One region of the Pseudoxanthomonas sp. LjRoot127 genome, then DNA from elsewhere that is predicted to be linked to it. Evidence: predicted binding sites of a transcription regulator. Region 1 holds the regulator's gene; the other holds the start of a gene.
What was found. The regulator FliA, encoded in region 1, starts transcription of late flagellar genes. The targets are predictions, from matches to a motif close to TAAAGTTTNNCNNNCNNNGGCCGATAA.

Region 1 (8,301 bases):
CGGGCGCTGCGGGGTCGCTGGCGTCCGCGAGGGCCGCCTGTGCGGGTACCGGCGTGGCGGCGTCGCCCAGCAGGTCCAGGAGGTAGTCGTCGAGGACGGCGGGGGTCGTCATGCCGCCTGCTCCGTATCGCGCGCTTCGGTGAGCAGCAGCCAGTCGAGCGCGCGGCGGTACGCCGACAGCCCGCGGCCGGGATATTGTGCGACCGGGCTGGAACGCGTCAGCGCATCGACACTGCAGATGCGGGTGTCGTTGGGGATGGCGTCGTTCCAGACGCGTTCGCCGTATTCGTCCTGCATCGCCTTGAGCGTCTCGGCCCCGGTGCGCGTGCGCTTGTCGTGCAGCGTGGGCAGGATCGACACCGGCAGCGGGCGATGGCGCGAGCGCTGGATCATCTCCGCGGTCCGGCACATGCCCTTCAGGCCGTGCAGCGCCAGCGGTTCGGTCTGCGTCGGGATGATGACGTGGTCGGCCGCGGCCAGCGCGTTGACCATCAGCAGGCCGAGCGTCGGGGGACAGTCGAACAGCACGTGGTCCCATGCGTGCCCGCCGCGCGCCAGCGCATTGGACAGCGCAAGGCCCAGGCCGGGCTGGGTGGCGCTGCGGCGCTCCAGCGTGGCCAGCGGCGTCTGCGCGGCGACGAAGGCGAGATTCTCGATTTCGGTCGGGCGCGCCACGCTCGCGAGCGTCGGCGGTTGTTCGTCGAACAGGTCCAGCACCCCGTTCGGCTGAGGGTCGGTTGCGACGCCGAAGGCGCGCGTCAGCGACGCATGCGGGTCCAGGTCGACCAGCAGCACGCGATGGCCGCGCATGGCCAGGCCGCGCCCGAGGGCGAGGGTGGTGGTGGTCTTGCCGACGCCGCCTTTCTGGTTGGCGATTGCCCACACGCGCATCACTGGACTCCTTCATGGACCTGGGGCGCCGGCGGCGCTCCGGGCATGGACGTCGCGGCGTGGGTCGGCACCGGCGGCAGCGAGATCACCGACGGCGGCGCGACGGCCTGGTCCTGTGCCTGCAAGTTCGGTGCCGGTCCGCTGGGACTGGCCAGGATGATCAGCAACACGCGGCGGTTGCTGTTGCGGCCCTCCAGCGTGGCGTTGTCGCCGATAGGGCGGAATTCGCCATAGCCGATCATCGCCAGCCGTTCCGGCGGAATTCCGTCGCGGACGAACAAGTGGACGACGCTGGCCGCGCGTGCCGACGACAGTTCCCAGTTGGAGGGGAACTGCGAGGTGCGGATCGGGCGGTCGTCGGTGTAGCCCTCCACGCGTACCGAATTGGGCACGTTGCCCAGCACCTCGGCCAGCTTGCCGACCGTTTCCTGGGCCTGCGGGTCCAGGGCCGCCGAACCGGTCGCGAACAGGATGTCGCTGTTGATCTGTACCTCCAGCCACAGCGCCGACCGCTTGATGGTGACCAGCTTCTCGTCGATCAGCGGGGCCAGTGCGCGTTCCAGGTCGTCGGCGATGCGTTTCAGTTCGCCCTGCGCCGCCTGCAGCGCATTCGCGTCGAGCGACATGTTCATCTGCGAGGCCATCGCCGCCAGCAGGGTGACGTTCGGCGAAGGCGAGGGGGCCGAGGGACCCTTCTTGGCGCCGGACTTGATGGGGGACGGGCGGTCGAAGTCCGCGCCCTGCAGCTGGTGGTTGCCCACCTGCACGGGATTGATCGTGCGCGGCGCGCCGCCGAAGGCGGCGGTCAGCGAGTCGGCCACCACCCGGTACTTGCCTTCATTGACGGTCGAGATGGCGTACATCACGACGAAGAAGGCCAGCAGCAGCGTCATCAGGTCGGCATACGGGATCGCCCAGGCCTCGTGGTTGGCGTGCTCTTCATGCTTCTTGCCGCGTGCCATCGGTATCGTCCCGCGCGCTCAGTGCAGGAAGCCGGCCAGCTTGGCCTCGATGTTGCGCGGGTTTTCGCCCTGCGCGATGGCGATCAGGCCTTCGATGATCATTTCCTGTTCGCGGCTGCGCCCGCCGATGACGCTTTTCAGCTTGCTGGCGATGGGCAGGAAGAACAGGTTGGCCGAGGCGATGCCGTAGATGGTCGCGGTGAACGCGGCGGCGATGCCGTGGCCGAGCTTGCTGGGGTCGGCCAGGTTCTTCATCACCGCGATCAGGCCGAACACGGCGCCGATGATGCCCAGTGTGGGCGCGTAGATGCCCATTGCTTCGAATACCTTGGCGGCGGCGAGGTCCTGGTGCTCCTGGCCGTTGAGGTCGATCTCCATCATGTGGCGGATGGCCTCGGGCTCGACACCGTCTACCAGCATCTGCAGGCCCTTCTTCAGGAAGGGATCGTCCTGCTGGCCGACCACCGGCTCCAGGCCCAGCAGCCCCTGCTTGCGCGCGATGTTGCTCCACTCGACGATCTGCGCGACCAGCGCATCGCCATCGTTGCCCGGCGGCCGGATCACCCAGCGCGCGATCGACAGCGCGCGCTTGAACACCGGGGGAGGCGTATGCACCAGGATCGCGGCGATCGTCCCGAGGATGACGATGACGAACGCCGCCGACGACCACAGCGACGACAGGCCCGCGCCCTTGAGGATGCTGCCGCCCACCAGGGCGACCAGCGCCAGCAGGAGTCCGATGAGGCTGAAGATGTCCATGGTGAGAGCTATCGGCCCGGTTCAGGGGGACTTGAGGTAACGCGGGTGGGAAGCGACATAAGCCGCGACCTTGGTCACACCTGGATATCCGGTGTGGGAGCGACGTAAGTCGCGATGGCCGCGAGACGAGATGGAGCAGGGTCTTGATGTCTGAAGGAAAGAGCTCGCGACTTACGTCGCTCCCACAACAGCCCGGGTTCCACAGATCGCCAACGCCTCACGCCGTCGCGCGCAGACCATCGACGTCGAGGATCAGCGCCATGCGGCCGTCGCCGATCAGGGTGGCGCCGGCATAGCCGGGCAGGCCGCGCACGGCGCGCGGCAGGGGCTTGATGACGACTTCCTCGCGACCCCGGACCTGGTCGACGATCAGGCCGAAGCGTTGTTCGCCCATCTGCAGCACCACGATGGTGAGCAACGGAGCCATCACCGGGTCCACGCGCAGCCACTGGCGCAGATCGACCAGCGGCAAGGTGTGGCTCTGGCGGTCGAGCACGGCCTGTCCGTCGAACCAGCGCAGGCTTTCGGACGGCGCATGCAGCACCTCCATCACGCGCGCCAGGGGCAGGGCGTAGACCGGCTCGCCGGCCTGCACGAGCAAGGTGGGCAGGATCGCCAGGGTCAGGGGCACGCGGATGACGAAGCGGCTGCCGCGCCCGACATCGGAATGGATGGTGATCTGGCCGCTGAGTTCGCGGATGCGCGACTGCACGACGTCCATGCCGACGCCGCGGCCGGAGATGTCGGTGACCTCGGCCTTGGTGGAGAAGCCGGGCAGGAAGATCAACTGCAGGCACTCGTCGTGGCTGAGGCGGGCGGCGGCCTCGGGATCGATCAGGCCCTTCTCCAGCGCCTTCGCGCGCAAGCGTTCCGGATCGATGCCGGCACCGTCGTCGCGGATCTCGATGGTGACGAAGTCGCCTTCCTGCTGCGCCGACAAGCGCACATGGCCGGCACGCGGCTTGCTGCAGGCCTCGCGCAGCGACGGCACCTCGATGCCATGGTCGATGGCGTTGCGCACCAGGTGCACGAGCGGATCGGCCAGGGCCTCCACCAGGTTGCGGTCAAGTTCGGTATCGGCGCCGACCAGTTCCAGGTCGACTTCCTTCTGCAGCTGGCGGGCGACGTCGCGCGCCACCTTGGGGAAGCGCGAGAACACCTTGCCGACCGGCTGCATGCGCGTGCGCATGACGGCGGTCTGCAGGCGGGCCGTGGCGATGTCCAGGCTGCTCACGGCGCGGTCCAGTTCCTCGTCGCGGATGCGTGCGCGGAGCGTCTTCAGGCGGTTGCGCGACAGCACCAGCTCGCCGACCAGGTTGACGATGGCGTCCAGCCGCTTGGTGTCCACGCGGATGGTCTGTTCCGCTTCGCCCCCGGCCTTGGCGGCCGGCTTGGGTGCCGCGGATCTCGCCGGGGTGGGCGCGGGCGCTGCAGGCGCCGGCGAGGGCGGCACCACGCTCGTGGGCGCACCGCCGCCATGCAACTGGTCCAGCAGGGCTTCGAACTCGTCGTCGCCGATCAGGTCGCCTGCAGGCGCGGCGGCGGCGGGCACCGCGCTTGCCTTCCGTGCCGGCGCGGGCGTGCCGCCGTGGGCATCGAACTGGTCGATCAGCGCCTGCGGTGCATGGGGCGGATCTTCGCTGGCGCCGATGGCGTCCAGCATCTGCTGCAACCAGTCCAGCGACTGCTGGGCGGCGTCGAAATGCTGGGGTTCCAGCGTGGCCTGTCCTGCGCGTACCAGGCCGAGCGTCTCTTCGGCCGCATGGCACAGGTTGACCATCGGCTGGATGCCGAGGAAGCCGGCGCCGCCCTTCAGCGTGTGGAAGCCGCGGAAGACCGCGTTGAGCTGTTCGCTGTCCGAGGGATCCTGCTCCAGCGTGACCAGCTGTTCGCCGAGCCGGTCGAGGATTTCCTGCGCTTCGATCAGGAAGTCGGCGGCGATTTCGGGGGTGACGGCGGACATGGGCGGGACGGTTACCGGGTCGGGCGATCAGCGGGAGGAGTCGAGCAGGCGCATCGCATGCGCGTGGCGCCGGCGGAGCATGCGACCGACCAGCACGTCGCAGACCAGCAGCAGGCCCACGAGCACGAGGACGACGGGATGGCGGTAGCGGGGGGCGGACGCGACGGGCATGGCAGGTCTCCGGTTCCGCAGTGCGCGTCCCCCGGGGCTACAACCCCAGACCGGACAGCAGGTCGTCGGCGTCGTCCTGCGAAAATGCATTGCGGTCCAGACCAGCAACGGCCGGGCCGGCGAGTTCTGAAGGCTTGTCGCGGTTTTTTTCCGGCGGCGGAAGGCCGAGGGCGCCGAAACCTTCGTGCACGCGTCGCACGATGCCGGCCACCCGGCGGATGATCTGGCCCGTCAGGTCCTGGTAGCTCTGTGCCAGCGCCATCTCCGACAGCCCCTTGCCGATGCTGTCCACCAGCGCGGCCTGCTCGGCGGACAGCGGGGTGGTTTTCAGCTGGGTGGCGTAGCCCCGGCACTGCTCGGCCAGGTCCAGGGTCTTGTGGCTGGCCTGTTCGGTCATTTCGACCACGTGGTCCAGTCGCGCGCAGGCATCGTCGAGATCGCCGGCGTCGGTCGGCGGCAGTTCGCCCAGCGTCTGCGCCAGTTCGCGGGCAAGCCGCCCCAGGCCCTGCATCATGGGCTGCGTGCGCCAGGCGGCGATGGCATCCAGTTCGCGCCGCCAGCCGGCTTCGTCGCCCTGTTCGAGGGCGTCGAGTGCGGTCTGCAGTTTCTCCACGAGTGCCGCGCGGGCGCTGGTGGCATCGGCGACGGCGCTCATCAGGCGGCCGCTCCGAGACGTTCGAAAATCTTGCCGAGCTTCTCTTCCAGCGTCTGCGCGGTGAACGGCTTGATGATGTAGCCGTTCACACCGTTCTGCGCCGCTTCGATGATCTGCTCGCGCTTGGCTTCGGCCGTCACCATCAGCACCGGCAGGGTCTTGTAGCGATCGTCGGCGCGGATGGCTTTCAGCAGCTCGATGCCGGTCATGCCGGGCATGTTCCAGTCGGTGACCACGAAGTCGAAACTGCCCTGGCCCAGCGCGGTCAGCGCGCTGTTGCCGTCCTCGGCCTCGGCGGTATTGGTGTAGCCGAGGTCGTTGAGCAGGTTCTTGATGATGCGGCGCATGGTGGAGAAGTCGTCCACGATCAGGATGCGCATGTTCTTGTTGGTCACGGATGCTCCGGTATTGCGTGGACGGTGGGTCTGGTGGGGATATCGGCCGGGGGCGGGAAAGGTTTAGCGGAGGCGACACCGCTCCTGCGGGGTCGCGCGATTGCCAAGGTCACTCGTCGTCTTCCAGCCCCGCGTCCGCCTTCTCGAACACCTGCAGGCGGCCGCGCAAGCGCACCATCGCCTGGCCGTGGATCTGGCAGACGCGGGATTCGCTCACGCCGAGTACGGCGCCGATTTCCTTCAGGTTGAGCTCCTGCTCGTAATACATCGACAGCACCAGCTGCTCGCGCTCGGGCAGGTGGCCGATCGCCTTGACCAGTTGCTGGCGGAACTCGCTGCGCTCCAGGTTCTGCTGCGGCGACGGACCGCCGGTGCGGGAGGTGTTGGGTTCGCCGTGGTCGTCGATGTGCGATTCCAGGCTGAGGACCTGGCCGCGCGCGGCGTCTTCCATCAGGCGCAGGTACTCCGGCAACGGCATCTCCATCGCGGACGCGACTTCGGTGGCGATGGCGGCGCGGCCGGTGCGCTGCTCGATCTCGCGCACGGTCGCCGCGGCCTGGCGGGCACGACGGTGCACCGAGCGCGGGACCCAGTCGCCGCGACGGATCTCGTCGATCATCGAACCGCGGATGCGGATCGAGGCATAGGTTTCGAAGGACGCGCCCTGTTCGGCGTCGTAGCTGCGCGAGGCTTCCAGCAGGCCGATCATGCCGGCCTGCACCAGGTCGTCGATCTCCACGCTGGCCGGCAGTCGCGCCGCAAGGTGGTGCGCGATGCGGCGGACCAGGTCGGCGTGCTGGGTGACGAAGTCGTTGGCGTTGCCGCGCTGCACGGCGCGGTACTGGGCGGCGGCGGTGTTCATGCGGCCACCCCGCGCTGGATCAGGCGTTCGACGAAGAACTCCACGTTGCCGCGGGCGCCGACCGGCGGCTGCCAGCGCGCCGTCGTGCGTGCTATCTCGGCGATGGCACGCGCCGAGGGGCTGCCCGGGTATGCCTTCACGACGGCCTGCTGGCGCTGCACCGCACGGCGCAACCAGTCGTCCTGCGGCACGGCGCCCAGGTAGTGCAGGGCGACGTCGCCGAGGAAACGTTCGCAGACGCGGGCCAGCTTCTCGTACAGCTTCCGGCCTTCATTGGGGTCGCGGACCATGTTGGCGATGACGTGCACGCGGTCCAGGCCGCGTTCGCGCGCCAGTACCTTGATCAGCGCGTAGGCGTCGGTGATCGAGGCCGGCTCGTCGCAGACCACCACCACGGTGTCCTGCGCGGCCTGGCAGAAGGTCAGCACGCTGTCGGTGATGCCGGCGGCGGTGTCCACCACCATGAAGTCGAGGGCGCGCTGCAGTTCGGAGAACACGTTGACCAGGCCGACGTGTTCGGCCGGCGTCAGTTCGGCCATGTGGCGGAAACCGGACGAGGCGGGCACCACCAGCACGCCTTCGGGCCCTTCCAGCAGCACGTCCTCCAGGCCGCAACGGCCGGCGACGAGATCGGCGAGGGTGAACTTCGGCGACAGGCCGAGCAGCACGTCCACGTTGGCCAGGCCCAGGTCGGCGTCCATCAGCAGCGTGCGCTTGCCCATTTCGGCGAGCGACACGGCCAGGTTGACCGACACGTTGGTCTTGCCCACGCCGCCCTTGCCGCCGGTGATGGCGACGACGCGCACGGGATGGAAGGCGCCGGGCAACGGCGGGGTGCTGCGGGGATTGGTCTGCAGCGGGTGGTCAGGCGACATGGGTGGCCTCGGTCGAGCAGGGTTCGTCGGCTTCGCGGCGCAGCTGGTCAAGCCGCAGCACGAGGTGGGCGCTGTTGGCGCGGTGGAGATCGTCGGGGACGCGCTGGCCGTCGGTCACCCAGGTCATCGGCAGCTGGTGGTCGACGACCACGCTCAGCGCGCTGCCCAGGCGGCCGGTCTCGTCCAGCTTGGTAAGCACCACGCCTTGCGGCTGTACGGTGTTGAAGCGGCGCACGACTTCGTCCAGGTCGGAGAAGTGCGAATTCGCAGGCAGGCAGAGCAGGGTCCTGACCTGGCCCGAGGCGCGCAGCCAGTTGAGCTGGCCGACCAGGTTGCGGTCGCGCTGGCCCAGGCCGGCGGTGTCGATCAGTACAAGCTTGTAGTCGCGCAGGCGTTCCAGCACCAGCGCCAGGGTCTGCGCGCTGTCGGCCTCGTGCACGGCGATGCCGAGCTGGCGGCCGTAGCCGTGCAGCTGCTCGCGGCCGCCGACGCGCACGGTGTCGGTGGTCACCAGCGCCACGTCGCGCGGGTTGTGGCGCTGTGCGAAGCAGGCGGCCAGCTTGGCGATGGTGGTGGTCTTGCCGGCACCGGTGGGGCCGACCAGGGCGATCACGCCGCCGGTCTCCAGCAGGTCGGCGTCGAGCACCGGCAACTTCTTCGACAGCAGGCCCAGCATCAGGCCGCGCCCACGGTGGGCTTCGGTGTCGGCGGGGATCTGCAGGGCGATGTCGCGGGTGATGCCGGCATCGAAGCCGTAGTCTTCCATCA
Region 2 (8,301 bases), 3.0 Mb from region 1:
CTGGCGATCAGCTCGACGTGATCCTCCTGCCGGCGCGCCTCATGGGCGATTGCCTGGGCCAGTTCGGGATCGTAGGTTTCGATGCGGGCGTCGCGCGGGAACATCGGGTCTCCGGGGCAGGTCGGGCGGGAGGACCGATTGTAGCCCGCCCCGCCCCTGGCCACCCCGGCCCGGAAAAGGAAAAGCGCGCCGGAGCGCGCTTTTCGGGGGCATCGGGCCCGCTGGCTCAGTGGTGCAGCAGCAGGTCGGCGATGATGCCGGTGGCGATGGCGACCATCAGCAGGTTGCCGCGGTCGTCGCGCACCCAGTGGTAACCGCGGGGAGGATGGCGCACGTGGTAGCGGCTGTAGTCGTTCACCACGTAGACCGGGCCGCGGTAGTAGTCCCGGTAACGCTGGCCCTTGGCCCAGCGGTGGTAGCTGGGCGGTGCCGGGCGGTAGACGACGCGGGGCGGCGCGTAATAGCGACGGTCGTCATAGCGCCGGTCGTCGTAGCGACGGCCATCGTGGTAGCCGTGACGGTAGGCCTGGCGCTGGTCGCGGTAGTCGCGGCGGTCGTCCCGGCGATCCTCACGCCAGTCGCGGCGATCGTCCCGACGGTCGTCGCGGCGATCATGGTGGCTGGAGCGGTCCCGGTCGCGACCGCGATCGTGGTCGCGTGCAAGCACGGGGGCGGTGACGGCAAAGGCGAGGATGGCGCAGGCCATGCTCTGGAAAAGACGCTTGGTATTCATGGAAAGCCCTCTGTGTGGCACGTGGGTCCCATCATGCGGATCACATCTGAACCGATTCCCGCTGGAAAACGGTTACGGCCACGTCAACGCCATGTTGGCGAAACGTATTCAGCCAGCGGTCGGGCGGGCCGGAGCGGCTATAATCGCCGCCTTCCCCTTTGCCTCCCCGCCCGCCGTCGCACGGCTGGGCGACGGGGCCTGCGTACCGGAGCCTGCATGTCCTCGCAATACATCTACACCATGAACCGGGTCAGCAAGGTGGTCCCGCCGAAGCGGCAGATCATCAAGGACATCTCGCTGTCGTTCTATCCGGGCGCGAAGATCGGCCTGCTGGGCCTGAACGGCGCCGGCAAGTCCACCGTGCTGAAGATCATGGCCGGCGTGGACAAGGATTTCGAAGGCGAAGCCCGCCCCCAGCCCGGCATCAAGGTCGGCTACCTGGCGCAGGAGCCGGAGCTGAACCCCGAACACACCGTCCGCCAGGCCGTCGAGGAAGGCGTGGGCGACGTTCTGCAGGCCCAGGCGGCGCTGGAAGCGGTCTACGCCGCGTATGCCGAGGAAGGTGCAGACTTCGACGCCCTCGCCAAGGAGCAGGAGCGCCTGGAAGCCATCCTCGCCGCCGGCGACGCGCACACGCTGGAAAACCAGCTGGACGTGGCCGCCGACGCGCTGCGCCTGCCGCCGTGGGATGCGATCGTCGGCAAGCTGTCCGGCGGAGAGAAGCGTCGCGTCGCCCTGTGCCGCCTGCTGCTGCAGAAGCCGGACATGCTGCTGCTCGACGAACCGACCAACCATCTGGATGCCGAGTCCGTCGAGTGGCTGGAACAGTTCCTCGCCCGCTACACCGGCACCGTGGTGGCGGTCACCCATGACCGCTACTTCCTCGACAACGCCGCCGAGTGGATCCTCGAACTGGACCGCGGCCGCGGCATTCCGTGGAAGGGCAACTACACCGACTGGCTGGTCCAGAAGGATGAGCGCCTGAAGCAGGAAGACAACCAGGAAAAGGCCCGTCAGAAGGCCATCCAGAAGGAACTGGAGTGGTCGCGCCAGAACGCCAAGGGCGGCCGTTCCAAGGGCAAGGCCCGTCTGGCCCGCCTGGAAGAGCTGCAGTCGGTCGACTACCAGCGCCGCAACGAGACCAACGAGATCTTCATCCCGCCGGGCGAGCGCCTGGGCAACTCGGTGATCGAGTTCAAGAACGTCTCCAAGAAGTTCGGCGACCGCCTGCTGATCGACAACCTGAGCTTCCTGGTGCCCGGCGGCGCCATCGTCGGCATCATCGGCCCGAACGGCGCCGGCAAGTCGACGCTGTTCAAGATGATCACCGGGCAGGAGAAGCCGGATTCCGGCGAGATCATCAAGGGCCCGACCGTGCAGCTGGCCTACGTCGACCAGAGCCGCGACAAGCTGGAAGGCAACCACAACGTCTTCCAGGAAATCTCGGGCGGCCTGGACATCCTCAACATCAATGGCGTGGAGATCCAGTCGCGCGCCTACATCGGCCGCTTCAACTTCAAGGGCCAGGACCAGCAGAAGATGGTCGGCTCGCTGTCCGGCGGTGAACGCGGCCGCCTGCACATGGCCAAGACGCTGCTGCAGGGCGGCAACGTGCTGCTGCTCGACGAACCCTCCAACGACCTGGACATCGAAACCCTGCGTGCGCTGGAAGACGCGCTGCTGGAATTCCCCGGCAATACCTTCGTCATTTCGCACGACCGCTGGTTCCTGGACCGCATCGCCACGCACATCCTCGCCTTCGAAGGCGACTCGCACGTGGAGTTCTTCCAGGGCAACTACCGCGAGTACGAGGAAGACAAGAAGCGTCGCCTGGGCGAGGAAGGCGCGCGTCCGCACCGCCTGCGGTTCAAGGCGCTGAAGTAAGCGGTCGGTTTCAAACCTGACGACATGCCCGCCTATCGGCGGGCATGTTCGTTTCAACCGTGGTGGAACAGCAGGAACAGCACGAAGACGGCAGCGCCGACCATCAGGCTCTGGGCCACCATGAACATCCCAAGCCCCACCAGGGCCCGCAGCGCCGACGTCCATCCGGAGTGCCGGTTGAACAGCTGGACGAGCGAGAACACGGTGTACGTCACCACGCAGAGCAGGATCCATGCCTGCGCACTGGGTATCCAACGCTGCAACACGATGGCGATCGCCATGAAGACGAACGACTGCACCGTCAGGAATGCCGAGACGACCAGCCATTCGGGATAGTTCAATCCCCGCCCCTTGAAAGCCAGCCAGAACGCGGCCGCCTCAAGCGGCAGGCAGAGCAGCGTGAATGCCGTCATGTGGCCGTTGAGCCAGTCCTTCGCCGCGGCGAACGTCGCAGCCAGCGCGGCCGGGTCCACGCCCGCGCCCGCCTTGGGACCGGCGCTTCCCGCGAAGCCCAGCTCCATCGCCGAACCGACGATATCCCCGTCCAGCAAGAACTTCCCGAGCAGGATGACGGCGGCTGCGGAGATCATCAGCAACAGCAACGGCTTGACCTGCTTCGCGCGCCTTCCCTCCAGATACGCCCGCATCAGGTGCCCGGGCCTGAGCATCAGCTCCTTGAGCGAATACAGGATGCCGCGATCCATGTGGAGCACGCTGTGCTCCAGCTCGTGGCCGAGGAAATGCCAGTCGATGCGATGCACCGGCGTGGGTTGGCCGCAGGCGGGACAGAACTTCTGCTGGGGATCGGCGACGGCTCGGCCGCAGTTGATGCAGATGCTCGCGTCGCCCATGCCGCTCCCCTTCCCGTGGTCGGCGGATTCTAGGGAAGCGAGGTGCGAACGTCCAACGCGCGTGCGCAGCGCGCCCCACCGAGGGGAAAACCTGCACCGCGAAGGTGCCTGCTAAAGCGGCTGCGAGACGCGCCGATAGCGCCTCAATGACGGCCATGCGCGAACGCACGGCCACCCCGCCACGCAAGGAAACCCATGAACGCACGCGCCACCGACCCCACCGACGACGCCGGCATCGACGACCACATCCAGTCCGTATCGGGACTGTCGGACTCGCTGCTCAAGCAACTGCGGCAATCGCTGCAGAAGATCGACGAGATCAACCGCATCACCCGCATCATTTCGATGAACGCCCGCATCGAAGCCGTGCGCATCGGCACGGCAGGCCGCAGCTTCGGCGTGATCGCCGAAGAAATGGATACCCTCGCGCGCCGGGTCAGCGACACCGCGCAGGACATCGACCGCATGGCCGTCCGCACCAGCCATGACCTGCGGGAGCGGCTGGACCAGCTGCAGACCGACGTGCGCCGCACGCGCCTGACCGACCTCGCCCTGGCCAACATCGACCTGATCGACCGCAACCTCTACGAACGCAGCTGCGACGTGCGCTGGTGGGCCACCGACGCGGCCGTGGTCGCGGCGGCGCAGGATCCGCAACCGGCCGCGCTCGCCCATGCCAGCCAGCGGCTGGGGCAGATCCTGGACTCGTACACGGTCTACTTCGACCTGGTGCTCGCCGACCTGCAGGGCAACATCATCGCCAACGGACGGCCGCGCCAATACCGCTCGACAGGCCAGTCGGCCGCACAGCAGGCATGGTTCCAGTCCGCCATGGCCACGCACAGCGGAGAGCAATTCGGCTTCCAGTCAATGCATGCCAGCCCCCTGGCCGGCGGAGAGCGCGTACTGGTGTACGCCTGCACCGTGCGCGAAGGCGGCCGCGTGGCGGGAAGACCGCTGGGCGTGCTGGGCATCGTGTTCCGCTGGGATGCGCTGGCGCAGACCATCGTGGAACGCACCCCGTTGTCGGACGCCGAATGGCGCCGCAGTCGCGTCTGCATCGTCGACGGACAAGGCCATGTGCTGGCCGACTCCGCGCGCGGAGATGCCGCGTCGCCGCGGCTGGACTTCCCAGGGCGGGCGACCCTGTTCGCACAGGCCCGGGCTGCGACCGATCTGGTCATCGAGGGGCGCGCCTGCTGTCTGGCGCAGGCGGCCTCCCCCGGGTACGAAACCTACCGCACGGGGTGGCACTGCGTGATCCAGCAGGGCGTCGCCTGAAGACCCGCGCTCTCAGGCGAGCCATACCTCGCCATCGCGCACCTGCACCGCGACGGCGTGCAGCGTGTCGCCCCGGCATGGCCCTGCGACACAGGCACCGGCCACGAGCTCGAACGACGCACCGTGGGCCGCACAGACCAGATGACCGTCCTTGCTCTTGAGGAACTGCCCGGGCGCCCAATCGAGGCGCCGGCCCGCGTGGGGACAGACATTCAGCCAGGCGCGCACCTCTCCGCCCGACCGATAGAGGATCAACGACTCGGCATCGTCGCCGATCGTGGCCTCAACCTCGGCGAAAGCCCCGTCGGCGATGTCATTCAGTGCACTTAGTCGCATGGCACTTAACGAAGTCCTCACACGGTCATCTAACCGTCATCCGATACTGCGTGCACCGGCTCCCGCCGCATTCTGTCACGACGCACCGCCATGTACGCACGCCATTTCCAGTTCAATTCCTTCCGCCACATCTTCGCGCCGCGCAAGCCGCGCCATCCGCTCCTGCGGGTGGGACTGGGCCTAGTGGGCGTGGCGCTGCTGGGCGTGCTGGTGTTCTTCAGCGTGTTCGTCGGAGCGGCCATGATCGCGGCCGGCCTGGTCTACAAGCTGGTTCGCCAGCGCGGCAAGCCGCAGGCCCGCGATGCGCGCGTGGTGGACGCGGAATACCACGTGGTGCGCAAGCCGGTGCTCCCGCTGTCGCGTTGATCCCACCGCGGGAACCCGGTTCCCGCCTACACTTTGCGGCCGTTCCACCTGCTGCCCGGCCGCCATGACCGACCTCGTTCCCGCTCCGCCCGTGCCACGCGTCCCCGTACGCGGCGGCGGCACGTTCCCTGTCCGGCGCATCTTCTGCGTCGGCCGCAACTTCGCCGACCATGCGCGTGAAATGGGCGCGGCCGCGCCCGCTTCGAAGGCCGAACGCGGCACGCCGGTGTTCTTCCACAAGCCGGCGGACGCCATCGTCACCGGCAACGGGGACGTACCCTACCCGCCGGGCACGAACGACCTGCACCATGAGGTCGAACTGGTCGCCGCGCTGGGCGCCGACGCACCCGCGGGCACGCTGTCGCGCGAAGCGGCGCAAGACCTGGTCATCGCCTACAGCGTCGGCCTGGACCTGACCCGCCGCGACCTGCAGGGCGCCGCCAAGGCCAAGGGCCTGCCGTGGGACACCGGCAAGGGCTTCGATCATTCGGCACCGATCAGCGACCTGGTCGCCGCCGCCGAGGTCGGCGCGCTCGATAGCCGCACGTTGACCCTGCGCGTGAACGGCGATGTCCGGCAGCACGGCGCACTGCACGACCTGATCTGGGACGTGCCCGACATCCTGCACGAGCTGTCGAAGCTCTATGCACTGAAGGCCGGCGACCTGGTCTTCATGGGCACGCCGGCAGGCGTAGCCGCACTGGTGCCCGGCGACACCTTCGTGGCCTCGCTCGATGGCGTGGTGGAACTGCGCGGGCGCATCGCCGGCTGATCCTGCCTTGCACCGTCGACGCCCGGGGTTATAGTCCATCGCAGTGGCGAGTCGGCGCCGTTCCAGGAGATGACGCAATGGGCATGATCAGCGAGTTCAAGGAATTCATCGCGCGCGGCAACGTGGTCGACCTGGCCGTCGGCGTGGTGATCGGCGCGGCCTTCGGCAAGATCGTCACCACCCTGGTCGACAAGATCATCATGCCGCCCATCGGCTACCTGATCGGTGGCGTCGACTTCTCGAAGTGGGCGTGGACGCTGAAGGAAGCCACCGTCGACGCCGCGGGCAAGGAAGTGCCCGCGATCGTGGTCGGCATCGGCGAGTTCCTCAACACGGTCATCCAGTTCGTCATCGTCGCGTTCGCGATCTTCCTGCTGGTCAAGGCGGTCAACCGCCTGCACCGCAAGCCCGAGGCCGCGCCCGCAGCGCCACCCGAGGACGTGCTGCTGCTGCGCGAGATCCGCGACGCGCTGAAGAAATAACGAACGCGGCGTTCCCGATCGGCAACGCCGTCGACGGAAACACGGGGCCACGGGCTGCTAAGCTCGTGGCCTTCGTTTTTCCGGGACTTTCCATGCGCCTTGCTCCGCTGCTGCTCGCCCTGGCCGTCACCGCTCCCGCTTTCGCCGCGTCGCGCGAAACCCGCATCCCCGACGCCGCACTCGCCACCGCGGCGCAGCTGCGCGAACAGGCGCTCGCCGACCGCACCGGTTGGAACGTCGTCGAATCGCTGACGACGGAGGTGGGCCCGCGCCTGGCCGGCAGCGAGGCCGATGCGAAAGCCGTGGCGTGGGCACAGGCGAAGTTCAAGGCGCTCGGCTTCGACAAGGTGTGGATCGAACCGGTGACGTTTCCGAAGTGGGTGCGTCGCAGCGAGCGGGCCGCCGTACTCGGTGGACACGCGCAACCGCTGACGGTCACCGCACTCGGCGGCAGTCCGAAGGGCAGCGTGGAGGCGGAGATCGTCCGCTTCGCCGACCTGGCTGCACTGGAAGCGGCGCCCGCGGGATCCCTGGCCGGGAAGATCGCCTTCGTCGATTACCAGATGACCTCCGCGCGCGATGGCAGCGACTATCGCAACGGCGGCGCGATCCGCTCGAAGGGCCCGTCGGCCGCGATCCGCAAGGGCGCGATCGCGTTCCTGATGCGCTCGGCCGGCACGGACAACCATCGCGTCGCGCATACCGGCATCACCCGGTTCGACGAAGGCCTGACGCCGGTACCGTCGGCATCGCTGACCATCCCGGATGCCGACCAGTTGGCGCGCCTGCTGCAGCGCGGTCCGGTGCGCGTATCGCTCGCGCTGGATTGCGGCTGGGACGGTGAGTACACCTCGCACAACGTGATCGGCGAGATCACGGGGCGCAGCCTGCCGAAGGAGGTCGTGGTGATCGGCGGCCACCTGGATTCATGGGACCTCGGCACCGGCGCGATCGACGACGGCGCCGGCATCGCCATCACGATGGCCGCCGGCCACCTGATCGGCCAGCTGAAGCAGGCGCCGAAGCGCACCATCCGCGTGATCGCCTTCGCCAACGAGGAGCAGGGCCTGTACGGCGGCAAGGCGTATGCGGAGAAGCACCTGGGCGACATCACGCGCCACCAGATCGGTGCGGAGAGCGATTTCGGCGCCGGTCGCATCTATGCGTTCAACACCGGCGCGCCGGACCACGCGCGCAAGGCCACCGAGCAGATCGCGCAGGCGCTGGCGCCGCTGGGCATCGAGTACGCGCCCGGCAAGGGCAGCGCGGGCCCGGACATCAGCCCGTTCGCGGCAAAGGGCATGGCGTGGGCGTGGCTGGCGCAGGACGGCAGCGACTATTTCGATCTGCACCACAACGCAGACGACACGCTCGACAAGATCGACCCGGCCGCGCTGGCGCAGAACGTGGCGGCTTACACGGTGTTCGCCTACCTGGCGGCGGACGCCGAGGGCGACTTCGGCAGCCAGCTCAAAGAGACCGCGGCTACCGAGTGAGGCTCAGCGGGCGCGCTGCGCCCACTGCGCCAGGAACACCGCCGTCGCGGCGGCCACGTTGAGGCTCTCGACGGCGCCGCTGCCGGGGATCGACAGTCGC

Region 2: ACSQ19_RS03960 (methyl-accepting chemotaxis protein) is a predicted target of FliA. The motif match lies at 3,581-3,607, and genes of this name have one in related genera.

The regions. Positions count from the first base shown of each region.
Region 1 covers NZ_CAXUQR020000001.1:3,813,486-3,821,786, reverse strand. Annotated here, with positions in the region: gene ACSQ19_RS18095 (chemotaxis protein CheW) at 1-112, opposite strand, end outside; gene ACSQ19_RS18090 (ParA family protein) at 109-891, opposite strand; gene motD (flagellar motor protein MotD) at 891-1,853, opposite strand; gene ACSQ19_RS18080 (flagellar motor protein) at 1,872-2,612, opposite strand; gene ACSQ19_RS18075 (chemotaxis protein CheA) at 2,830-4,575, opposite strand; gene ACSQ19_RS18070 (hypothetical protein) at 4,603-4,746, opposite strand; gene ACSQ19_RS18065 (protein phosphatase CheZ) at 4,784-5,401, opposite strand; gene ACSQ19_RS18060 (chemotaxis response regulator CheY) at 5,401-5,781, opposite strand; gene ACSQ19_RS18055 (RNA polymerase sigma factor FliA) at 5,906-6,658, opposite strand; gene ACSQ19_RS18050 (MinD/ParA family protein) at 6,655-7,533, opposite strand; gene flhF (flagellar biosynthesis protein FlhF) at 7,523-8,301, opposite strand, start outside.
Region 2 covers NZ_CAXUQR020000001.1:822,640-830,940, forward strand. Annotated here, with positions in the region: gene glyA (serine hydroxymethyltransferase) at 1-104, opposite strand, end outside; gene ACSQ19_RS03945 (RcnB family protein) at 227-733, opposite strand; gene ettA (energy-dependent translational throttle protein EttA) at 950-2,617, shown strand; gene ACSQ19_RS03955 (DUF3667 domain-containing protein) at 2,671-3,468, opposite strand; gene ACSQ19_RS03960 (methyl-accepting chemotaxis protein) at 3,664-4,749, shown strand; gene ACSQ19_RS03965 (Rieske (2Fe-2S) protein) at 4,762-5,085, opposite strand; gene ACSQ19_RS03970 (hypothetical protein) at 5,176-5,451, shown strand; gene ACSQ19_RS03975 (fumarylacetoacetate hydrolase family protein) at 5,516-6,223, shown strand; gene mscL (large-conductance mechanosensitive channel protein MscL) at 6,301-6,705, shown strand; gene ACSQ19_RS03985 (M28 family peptidase) at 6,798-8,201, shown strand; gene ACSQ19_RS03990 (TrmH family RNA methyltransferase) at 8,205-8,301, opposite strand, start outside.